3 regions of the Mesorhizobium sp. LSJC285A00 genome follow, and region 3 is predicted to be linked to each of the others. Evidence: predicted binding sites of a transcription regulator. Region 3 holds the regulator's gene; each other region holds the start of a gene.
What was found. Region 3 encodes PhoB, which activates phosphate uptake and scavenging genes when phosphate is short. Its sites were predicted from a motif close to TGTCATNNANCTGTCAT; they were not measured.
Positions count from the first base shown of each region.

Region 1: the regulator PhoB is predicted to act here: its motif matches at 1,269-1,285, upstream of X726_RS142490 (LTA synthase family protein).
Region 2: the regulator PhoB is predicted to act here: its motif matches at 2,074-2,090, upstream of ppk2 (polyphosphate kinase 2).

Region 1 covers NZ_AYVK01000044.1:29,195-32,325, forward strand. Annotated here, with positions in the region: gene X726_RS142490 (LTA synthase family protein) at 1-1,218, opposite strand, end outside; gene fabD (ACP S-malonyltransferase) at 1,496-2,488, shown strand; gene fabG (3-oxoacyl-[acyl-carrier-protein] reductase) at 2,504-3,131, shown strand, end outside.
Region 2 covers NZ_AYVK01000050.1:10,049-13,179, reverse strand. Annotated here, with positions in the region: gene X726_RS141150 (glycosyl transferase family 90) at 1-843, shown strand, start outside; gene X726_RS141155 (aldo/keto reductase) at 864-1,907, opposite strand; gene ppk2 (polyphosphate kinase 2) at 2,151-3,071, shown strand.
Region 3 covers NZ_AYVK01000015.1:55,944-59,074, reverse strand. Annotated here, with positions in the region: gene pstB (phosphate ABC transporter ATP-binding protein PstB) at 1-657, shown strand, start outside; gene phoU (phosphate signaling complex protein PhoU) at 699-1,403, shown strand; gene phoB (phosphate regulon transcriptional regulator PhoB) at 1,420-2,109, shown strand; gene X726_RS154045 (ROK family protein) at 2,140-3,131, opposite strand, start outside.

The DNA.
Region 1 (3,131 bases), on a different contig from region 3:
CGAGGCATCGGAAGCCAGCGGCCCGCGCTTTTCCAGTGGCGGCAGCGTCTCTTCCGAGCGGAAATCGTTGAAACCGAAATCGGCATAGACGGCGCCTCTGTTCCAGAACCAGTTGGTGCCCGGATGGATGGCGCGCGCCCGGTAGCCCTCGCTTTTCAGGAAGGTCGCCAGCGACGGCGTCGGCGTGCGCACATATTGCTGGTAGGGAATCGAGCCCGCCGGCAGGAAGGCATTGGAAAAGCCGGTCAGCGCCTCGAATTCGATGTTGGCGGTCATGCCGCCGAATTCCGGCGAAAACATATAGCCGGAACGCAGCGCCCGCACATTGGGGATCGGGTCAGGCGTGATTGTGACGCCGGGCAGCTTGGTCGGATCCCAGAAAGATTCGCTCATCACCACGATGATGTCGGGTTTCTCATCCGGTACCGAGGCCGCCACAGCAGGCCTGTCGATCGCGTCGATCGCCTTGTCGGAATAGCCCGCCGGCGCCGAGACATGCGCCATCGGCACGTTGAGCGCGAAGGCCAGCGCAAACCCGTTGGAGGCGTAGTTCTCCTTCTGGTCCCACATGATCGGGATGATCTGCAGCCGGTCGCGGGTCCACGAGAAGGTGGCGTAGTCCATGATTGAGACGAAGAAGGCGAGCAGCGGCACTGCCAGCGTCAGCCGCGCCAGCCGCCCTTTGCGGCTGAGGATCGGAACCTTGCGGCGCCACAACCGCCAGCCATAGATCAGCAGCGACAGGCCGGCGACGATGCCGACCGCCATGGCGAGCGCCGTCCAGGGCCGTTCGCGCACCAGGAGCGGCATCAGTGCCATGATCTGGCGCGAATAAAGAAAATCGGTTGGGTAGAGTGGATCGCCGAGATAATGCGACTTCTGATGCCCGACAAAGGCCAGCGCCAGCGTCAGCGGCGCCACGATCATCAGGCTCTGGTGACTGCGGCCAAGCACGGCGTCCAGTCCCATCAGCACCAATGCAAAGACAATGATGGTGGTCCAGCCCGGCTTGAATGGCTGCAGGAAGAAGTCGACCGTGCCGAAGAAGTCGCCGCGCACGATCCATTCGATGGCGAACACCAGGATGGCGGAGGCAAGCAGCGTGACCAGACCGTAGCGGATGACCGGCCATCTGCGCCCCGGCAGGTAGCCGGTGGACGGATCGTCTTCCAAGAATTGTGGCGCGGGTACGGCCGCGCCCTTCCTGATCCTAGCCACGTCTCTTCCCCCGGCCCAAGCAACGCGTATTTCCACTCGCGCCACCGTTCTGTCATAGAACTGTCATGCAAAAGCTAGCGCCTGTGGCGAAAATAAGAAGAGCCAGCAAACGATTCGTGAGCGGTTTTCATCAGGTGTGATCGGCAAAAAGCCTTTGGGAACAGGGACTCGAGGTCAGCTCCGGTTCAAGCGAGAGCCGAAATGCCGCCTCCGGGCTTGACTTGACGGTCCGCCTTGCGTCACAGGCAGGAAAAATCAGCCGCTGGAGAGCGCCCAAATGGCCGTCGCATTCACCTTTCCGGGACAGGGCAGCCAGGCTGTCGGCATGGGCAAGGACCTCGCCGACGCCTTCCCCGAGGCACGCAGGGTGTTCGAGGAAGTCGATGATGCGTTGGGCGAAGAGCTGTCGAAACTGATCTGGGAAGGCCCGGAAGAGGCGCTGACCCTGACTGCCAATGCCCAGCCGGCGCTGATGGCGGTCTCGCTGGCGGCGATCCGCTCGCTGGAAGCGCGCGGCTTTTCGCTGAAGGACAAGGTTGCCTACGTTGCCGGTCATTCGCTCGGCGAATATTCCGCCCTTGCCGCGGCCGGTTTCGTTTCGGTCGCCGATGCTGCCCGGCTGCTGCGCATCCGCGGCAACGCCATGCAGGCGGCGGTGCCGGCCGGCGAGGGCGCCATGGCGGCGATCATCGGACTGGAACAGCCCGACGTCGAAGCCGCTTGCACCGAGGCCGCAACGGGATCCGGCAAGGTCTGCCAGATCGCCAACGACAATGGCGGCGGCCAGCTGGTGATCTCCGGCGCCAGGGCGGCGGTGGAACTCGCCGCGAAACTGTGCACCGAAAAGGGCGCCAAGCGGGCGCTGATGCTGCAGGTCTCCGCACCCTTCCATTCGGCGCTGATGGCGCCGGCGGCCGATGTCATGCGCGAGGCGCTGGCCGGGGTGACCAAGAATGCACCGGTGGTGCCCGTCGTCTCCAACGTCACTGTAGTCCCGACCAGCGACCCCGACGAGATCGCGCGCCGCCTGGTCGAGCAGATCACCGGCCGCGTGCGCTGGCGCGAAACGGTGGAGTGGTTCGGCGCCAACGGCGTCGCCACGCTCTTTGAGATCGGCGCCGGCAAGGTGCTTTCCGGCCTGGCGCGGCGGATCAACCGCGACATCGCCACATCGGCCGTCGGCACGCCGGCCGATGTCGAGGCGGCGCTGGCCGCGCTTGCACAATCCACTGGCGATTCAACCCCTCCCGTGGGAAGGGTGTTCTCTTAAGATCAGGAGACGAAAATGTTCGAACTGACCGGCCGCAAGGCGCTCGTCACCGGCGCATCGGGCGGCATTGGCGAGGCGATTGCCCGGCTGCTGCATGCGCAAGGCGCCATTGTCGGCCTGCACGGCACCCGCATCGAGAAACTGGAGACCCTGGCCGGCGAACTCGGCGACCGGGTAAAGCTGTTCCCGGCCAATCTTGCCGACCGTGACGAGGTCAAGGCGCTTGGCCAGAAGGCCGAAGCCGAACTCGAAGGCGTCGACATACTGGTCAACAATGCCGGCATCACCAAGGACGGCCTGTTCGTGCGCATGGCGGACGCGGATTGGGACAGCGTGCTGGAGGTGAACCTCACCGCCGTGTTCCGGCTGACCCGCGAGCTGACCCATCCGATGATGCGCCGCCGCCATGGCCGCATCATCAACATCACCTCGGTGGTCGGCGTCACCGGCAATCCTGGCCAGACCAATTATTGCGCCTCCAAGGCCGGCATGATCGGCTTTTCCAAGTCGCTGGCGCAGGAGATCGCCACCCGCAACATCACCGTCAACTGCGTCGCCCCGGGCTTTATCGAATCGGCCATGACCGACAAGCTCAACGACAAGCAGAAAGACGCGATAATGGCCGCGATCCCGACGCGCCGCA
Region 2 (3,131 bases), on a different contig from region 3:
GCATCGGTCCGCCAGCGGCTCAATTACTACAACACGCTGCGGGAGCCTTTTAGCCCCAGCCCCGAGGCCGTGCCGGTCAGCCGGCTGCCGTCGGACCGCAGCATGTACTATTACGATCTGAAGGAGTTCACCCGTTATTTCGACCCAGATCTGCGCATCGACCTGGAATTCGGCGACGTCATCGAAGTGCCGAAGATGCCGTCGATCGTCAAGGACCGGCCGATAGCGGGCGACAACGGCAACGGCGTCCTGTTCAAGCTGAACAAGTTCCGTCATTTCTACATGCCGGCCGACGATGTCGCCTTCGCCGACAAGCATCCGCTCGTCGTTTGGCGCGGCGAACTCAACAATCCGATCCGCACCTTGTTGCTGGATGCAGCCCGCAATCTGCCGTTCTGCGATGTCGGCACGCCGAGGGCGACAGCACCTGCGGAATACCGCAAGCCCTATCTCAGCATCGATCAGCAGCGCCGCTACCGCTACATCATCTCGCTCGAAGGCAATGATGTCGCGACCAATCTGAAATGGATCATGAGCTCGAACTCGCTCTGCCTGATGCCGCCGCCGACTTACGAGACCTGGTTCGCCGAGGGGCAGCTCGAGCCCGATGTCCATTATGTGCCGCTGGCGCCCGACTTCAGCGATCTGGCCGAGCGGGTGCATCATCTCGAGCAGCATCCGGCCGAGGCCCAGCGCATCGTTGCGGCGGCCAACGCCTATTGCCGCAAATTCGCCGACGAGCGGGCCGAGCAGGCGATCTGCCTGCTCGTGCTCTACAAATATTTCGTGCTCAGCGGCCAGATCGAGCCCGATCCGCAGGTCTGGCGGTTTATCGCGGGCTAGCGGCTTCCGGCGCCCTTAAGTCAGATGACGCTGCGGTCCATAACCAGATCGGCCGGGCCGAAGCGGTCCTTCGCCGTAAACTGCTGGTGCCAGTAGGGATAGAGCACCGGCGGCCGGCTGACGGCATCGAGACGCTGGCGTTCATCAAAGGACAGCGTCAGGCTTGCCGCGGCGAGATTGTCTTTCAACTGGGCCTCGTTGCGTGCGCCGATCACCAGCGAACTGACGGCCGGCCGGCCAAGCAGCCAAGCCAGCGCCACCTGGGCCGCCGAGACGCCGCGAGTGGCGCCGATGTCGACCAGCACGTCGACGATCCGCCACAGCCGGCCCTCGTCGCGGATCGGCGGTTCCGACCAGCCGCCGATCTGGCGCGCCGTCGGACTGTCGCGGCGGTATTTGCCCGACAGCAGGCCGCCGGCGAGCGGGCTCCACACCAGCACGCCAAGGCCCTGGTCGACCGAGATCGGCAAGAGCTCATACTCGGCCTCGCGTGCTTCCAGCGTGTAGTGGATCTGCTGGGTGACGAAACGCGGCTGGTGCTGGCTGTCGCTGATGCCGAGCGCCTTCATGACCTGCCAGCCGGAATAGTTGGAGCAGCCGACATAGCGGATCTTGCCCTGGGCAACCAGCGTGTCGAGCGCGGCGATGGTTTCCTCGAGCGGCGTCGCGCCATCCCATTCGTGCAGGAAATAGATGTCGATGACATCTGTCCTGAGGCGCTTCAGGCTCTTCTCGCATTCGCGGATCAGATGATGGCGCGACAGGCCTTCGTCATTGGGGCCCTTGCCGATCCGCATGCGCGCCTTGGAGGCGATCAGCACGTCGTTCTTGCGCTTGCCGCCGAGCGCCTCGCCGATGATCTCTTCCGACAATCCGTTCGAATAGACATTGGCGGTGTCGATGAGATTGATGCCGGCATCGATGCAAGTGTCGATGATGCGCGAGGCCTCCGCGAGATCGGAATTGCCGACGGCAGCGAACGGCCCGCTGCCGCCGAAGGTCATGGTTCCCAAGGTCAGCGCCGAAACTTTCAAGCCGGAACGGCCAAGCGTGCGGTATTCCATGTCAGATCCTCGTAGTTTTGGTGGGGAGGCGGTTTTAGCAGGAAAGGGCGGGGAAGCCCGAACGGGTCCGCCATTTGTAGGACAATTTGAGCGGCTTGTCGCCATCCCAGGGCGATGGATCGGCAATGCTCGCTGGTTTGCAGTGATCACCGGCTGGCCGGCGGCTTGCAATAAAACCGTCATTGGCGGCCTATATCGAGTCGGCTCAGGGTTTTATGTCAGCCGGCAAGCGGAGCAGTGGAAATGACTGAGTTAAAGCAGAATTCTCCGGCCAGGGATTGGCTGGAAGCCGAACTCGCCGACACGCTCGATGAGGACTATGAGCTGGAAATGTCGGAGCCGGCGCTGTCGCTGGAGATCGCCAAGATCTACAAGAGCGCGCATCCGCCGTCGATCGATCGCATGCAGTATTTCCGCGACCTGATCGGCTTGCAGTCGGAACTGATCAAGCTGCAGTCCTGGGTCGCCTACCACAAAAAGAAGCTGGTGGTGGTTTTCGAAGGCCGCGATTCCGCCGGCAAGGGCGGCGTCATAAAGCGCATCACCCAGCGCCTCAACCCGCGCATCTGCCGCGTCGTTGCGCTGCCGGCGCCGACCGAGCGCGAAAAATCGCAGTGGTATTTCCAGCGCTACGTGCCGCATCTGCCGGCCGGCGGCGAGATCGTGCTGTTCGACCGCTCCTGGTACAACCGCTCCGGCGTCGAGCGGGTGATGGGCTTTGCCGAACCCGATCAGGTCGAAGAGTTCTTCCGCGATGTGCCGGAGTTCGAGCGCATGCTGGTCCGCTCCGGCGTCACCCTGGTCAAATACTGGTTCTCGATCACCGACGAGGAACAGCAGATGCGCTTCATGATGCGCATCCACGATCCGATGAAGCAGTGGAAGCTGTCGCCGATGGACCTGCAGTCGCGCGTGCGCTGGGAGCAGTACACCAAGGCCAAGGAAGAGACGTTCGCCCGCACCAACATCCCAGAGGCACCGTGGTACATCGTCGAAGGCAACGACAAGAAGCGGGGGCGGCTGAACTGCATCGACCATCTCCTCAAACAGCTGCCCTATGAGGACGTGCCGCACGAAGAAATCACGCTGCCCGAGCGGGTGTTCAACCCGGAGTACGAGCGCCAGGTCCTGCCGCGCGAGCTTTACGTGCCGGAGAAGTATTGAGCACTTTTCCTTCTCCCCGTTTCACGGGGAGAAGGTGCCTGAAGGGCGGATGAGGGGCAG
Region 3 (3,131 bases):
CTGATCGGCCCGTCCGGCTGCGGCAAGTCGACCTTCCTGCGCTGCCTCAACCGCATGAACGACACCATCGATTCGGCGCGGGTGACCGGCAAGATCACGCTCGATGAAGACGACATCTACGACAAGAACATCGATGTCGTCGAACTGCGCGCCCGCGTCGGCATGGTGTTCCAGAAACCCAACCCGTTCCCGAAGTCGATCTACGAGAACGTCGCCTACGGCCCGCGCATCCATGGGCTGGCCAAGCGCAAGTCCGACATGGACCAGATCGTCGAGCAGAGCCTGAAGAAGGCGGCGATCTGGAACGAGGTCAAGGACCGCCTGCAGGAGCCCGGCACCGGCCTGTCCGGCGGCCAGCAGCAGCGCCTGTGCATCGCGCGCGCCATCGCCGTGTCGCCGGAGGTGATCCTGATGGACGAGCCCTGCTCGGCGCTCGATCCGATCGCCACCGCCCGTGTCGAGGAGCTGATCGACGAACTGCGCCAGAACTACACGATCGTCATCGTCACCCACTCGATGCAGCAGGCGGCGCGCGTGTCGCAGCGCACGGCGATGTTCCATCTCGGCTATCTCGTCGAGGAGGGCGCCACCGACAAGATGTTCACCAACCCCGACGACAAGCGCACCCAGGACTACATTACCGGCCGCTTCGGCTGAGCCGTCCGGCGGGTGAATTTTCAGGCACGAGGACCAAGATCATGGGTGAACATACCGTCGCCTCCTTCGATGAAGAGCTCGGGCAGATCAGCAAGCTGATCCGCGACATGGGCGATCTGGCAGGCTCGATGGTCAGCGGCTCGACCAGGGCGCTGCTCAATTCGGACAATGCGCTGGCACAGCGTGTCGTTTCCGACGACGCCATCATGGATGCGCGCCAGCGCGAACTGGACGACCGCGCCATCACGCTGATCGCCAAGCGCCAGCCGATGGCCAACGATCTGCGCGCCGTGGTCGGCTCGATCCGCATGGCCGGCGACCTCGAGCGCATCGGCGATCTCGCCAAGAACATCGCCAAACGCGTCGGCACCGTGGGCTTGAGCGTCACGCCGCGCGACCTCTCGCACTCCATCGATGCCATGGCGCAACTGGTGCTGATCCAGGTGCAAGGCGTCGTCGAGGAATATGCCGCCACCGATGCGGCAGCTCTTGCAAAACTCAGGAATGACGACGAGCGCATCGACGTCAAATACACGTCCGTGTTTCGTGAGCTCTTGACCTACATGATGGAAGACCCTCGCAACATCACCGCCTGCACGCATCTCTTGTTCTGCGCCAAGAATCTTGAGCGCATCGGCGATCATGTCACCAACATCGCCGAAAATGCGTATTATGTGCTGACCGGCCAGCAATTGCCCGCCAATCGTCCGAAGCAGGACGAGACGGCGATGGCCACGCCGGCCTGATGAGGGTGAACTGCCTATGATCGCGCCACGCATCATGGTCGTGGAGGACGAGGAGCCGCTAGGCGTGCTCCTCCGCTACAACCTCGAATCCGAAGGCTATCACGTCGAGGTGGTGACACGCGGCGACGAGGCCGAGATCCGCCTGCAGGAAAACGTGCCCGATCTCCTGGTGCTCGACTGGATGGTGCCCGCTGTTTCCGGCATCGAGCTCTGTCGGCGGCTTAGAGTGCGGCCCGAAACCGAGCGGCTGCCGATCATCATGCTGACCGCGCGCGGTGAGGAAAGCGATCGCGTGCGCGGCCTGTCCACCGGTGCCGACGACTATCTGGTCAAGCCATTCTCGACGCCGGAGTTCATGGCGCGCGTGAAAGCGCTGCTGCGCCGGGCCAAGCCGGAAGTGCTGTCCAGCGTGCTCAAGGTCGGCGACATCGTGCTCGATCGAGAATCGCACCGGGTCTACCGCAAGAAGAGCGAGATCAGGCTCGGACCGACCGAGTTCCGGCTGCTCGAATTCATGATGCGCCATCCCGGCCGCGTGTTCTCGCGCAGCCAGCTGCTCGACAATGTCTGGGGCGAGACGATCTATATTGACGAGCGAACCGTCGACGTGCATGTCGGGCGGCTGCGCAAGGCCGTCAACAACGGCCGCATGCCGGATGTCATCCGTACCATTCGCGGCGCCGGCTACGCTATCAGGGAAGACTAGGATGCTGCGCGTCGCGCCGTTGCCGGCCATTCAGGCGACATGCTTGCCGGATTTTGCCTGAATGCCCGGCGCGAAAATCTCCTGGTCGACGAAGCCGAGCGCGCGCATGGCACAGCCTTCGCGGATCAGCGGCAGCTCGTTGGGCTCGGTGTCGAAGGAGATCGATTTCGAGTGCTGGCCGCCGGCGGTCTGGGCGATCGCTTCGCGCAATGCCGGTTCGATCAGGTCGAAGGCGGCAGCGCTGACGCCGACCATGGCGACGGGTGCCGGATCGATCAGAGCAAACAGGCTGCCGAGGCCGAAGCCGAGCGCCTCACCGGCCCTGCGATAGGCTTCGCGCTCCGGGCCATCGGTTTCGCGGGCGCGCGCGGCGAGTGCGCGCATATCAGCGTCGCCGATATCGACCGGCTCGGCATCTTCGCTCATCATTCTGGCGCTGCGCCAGATGGCGTAGTTTCCGGCATAGGCCTCGACGCAGCCGCGCCGCCCGCAGCGGCAGAGCGCGCCGCCCGGACGGTGGATCATGTGGCCGAACTCGCCGCCCGAGGAATGGGTGCCGGTGAACAGTTCGCCTTTCAGCACCAGTCCCATGCCGATGCCGTGCGACAAGAGGATGGCGATAAAATTGTCGCGGTAGCGCTCGGGCTGGCGCCATTGCAGCGCCACCGCCATCATATTGCAGTCGTTCTCCATGGTGGCCGGAATGCCGAATTCCGCTTCCAACATGTCGGCGAAGGCAATGTCGGTCAGTGGCGTGATTGGCGACCACAGCATGGCCCGCGCCTGCGAATCGGTGATGCCCTGGATGCCCATGGCAATGCGGGCGATGCTCTGGACGTCCAGGTCCGGGTCCTCGAGACGCCGCCGGACGATTGCTACGCATTCGCCGATCAGTTCGTCGCGCGGCATGGTCAGCGTGTCGAGCCGGCGCTGTTCTTCCGCGACCACCTGGCCGGCATAGTCGATGACGGTGACGGAGAGGAAGTTCAGCGACAGCACCACGGTCATCACCGCCGCCGCTT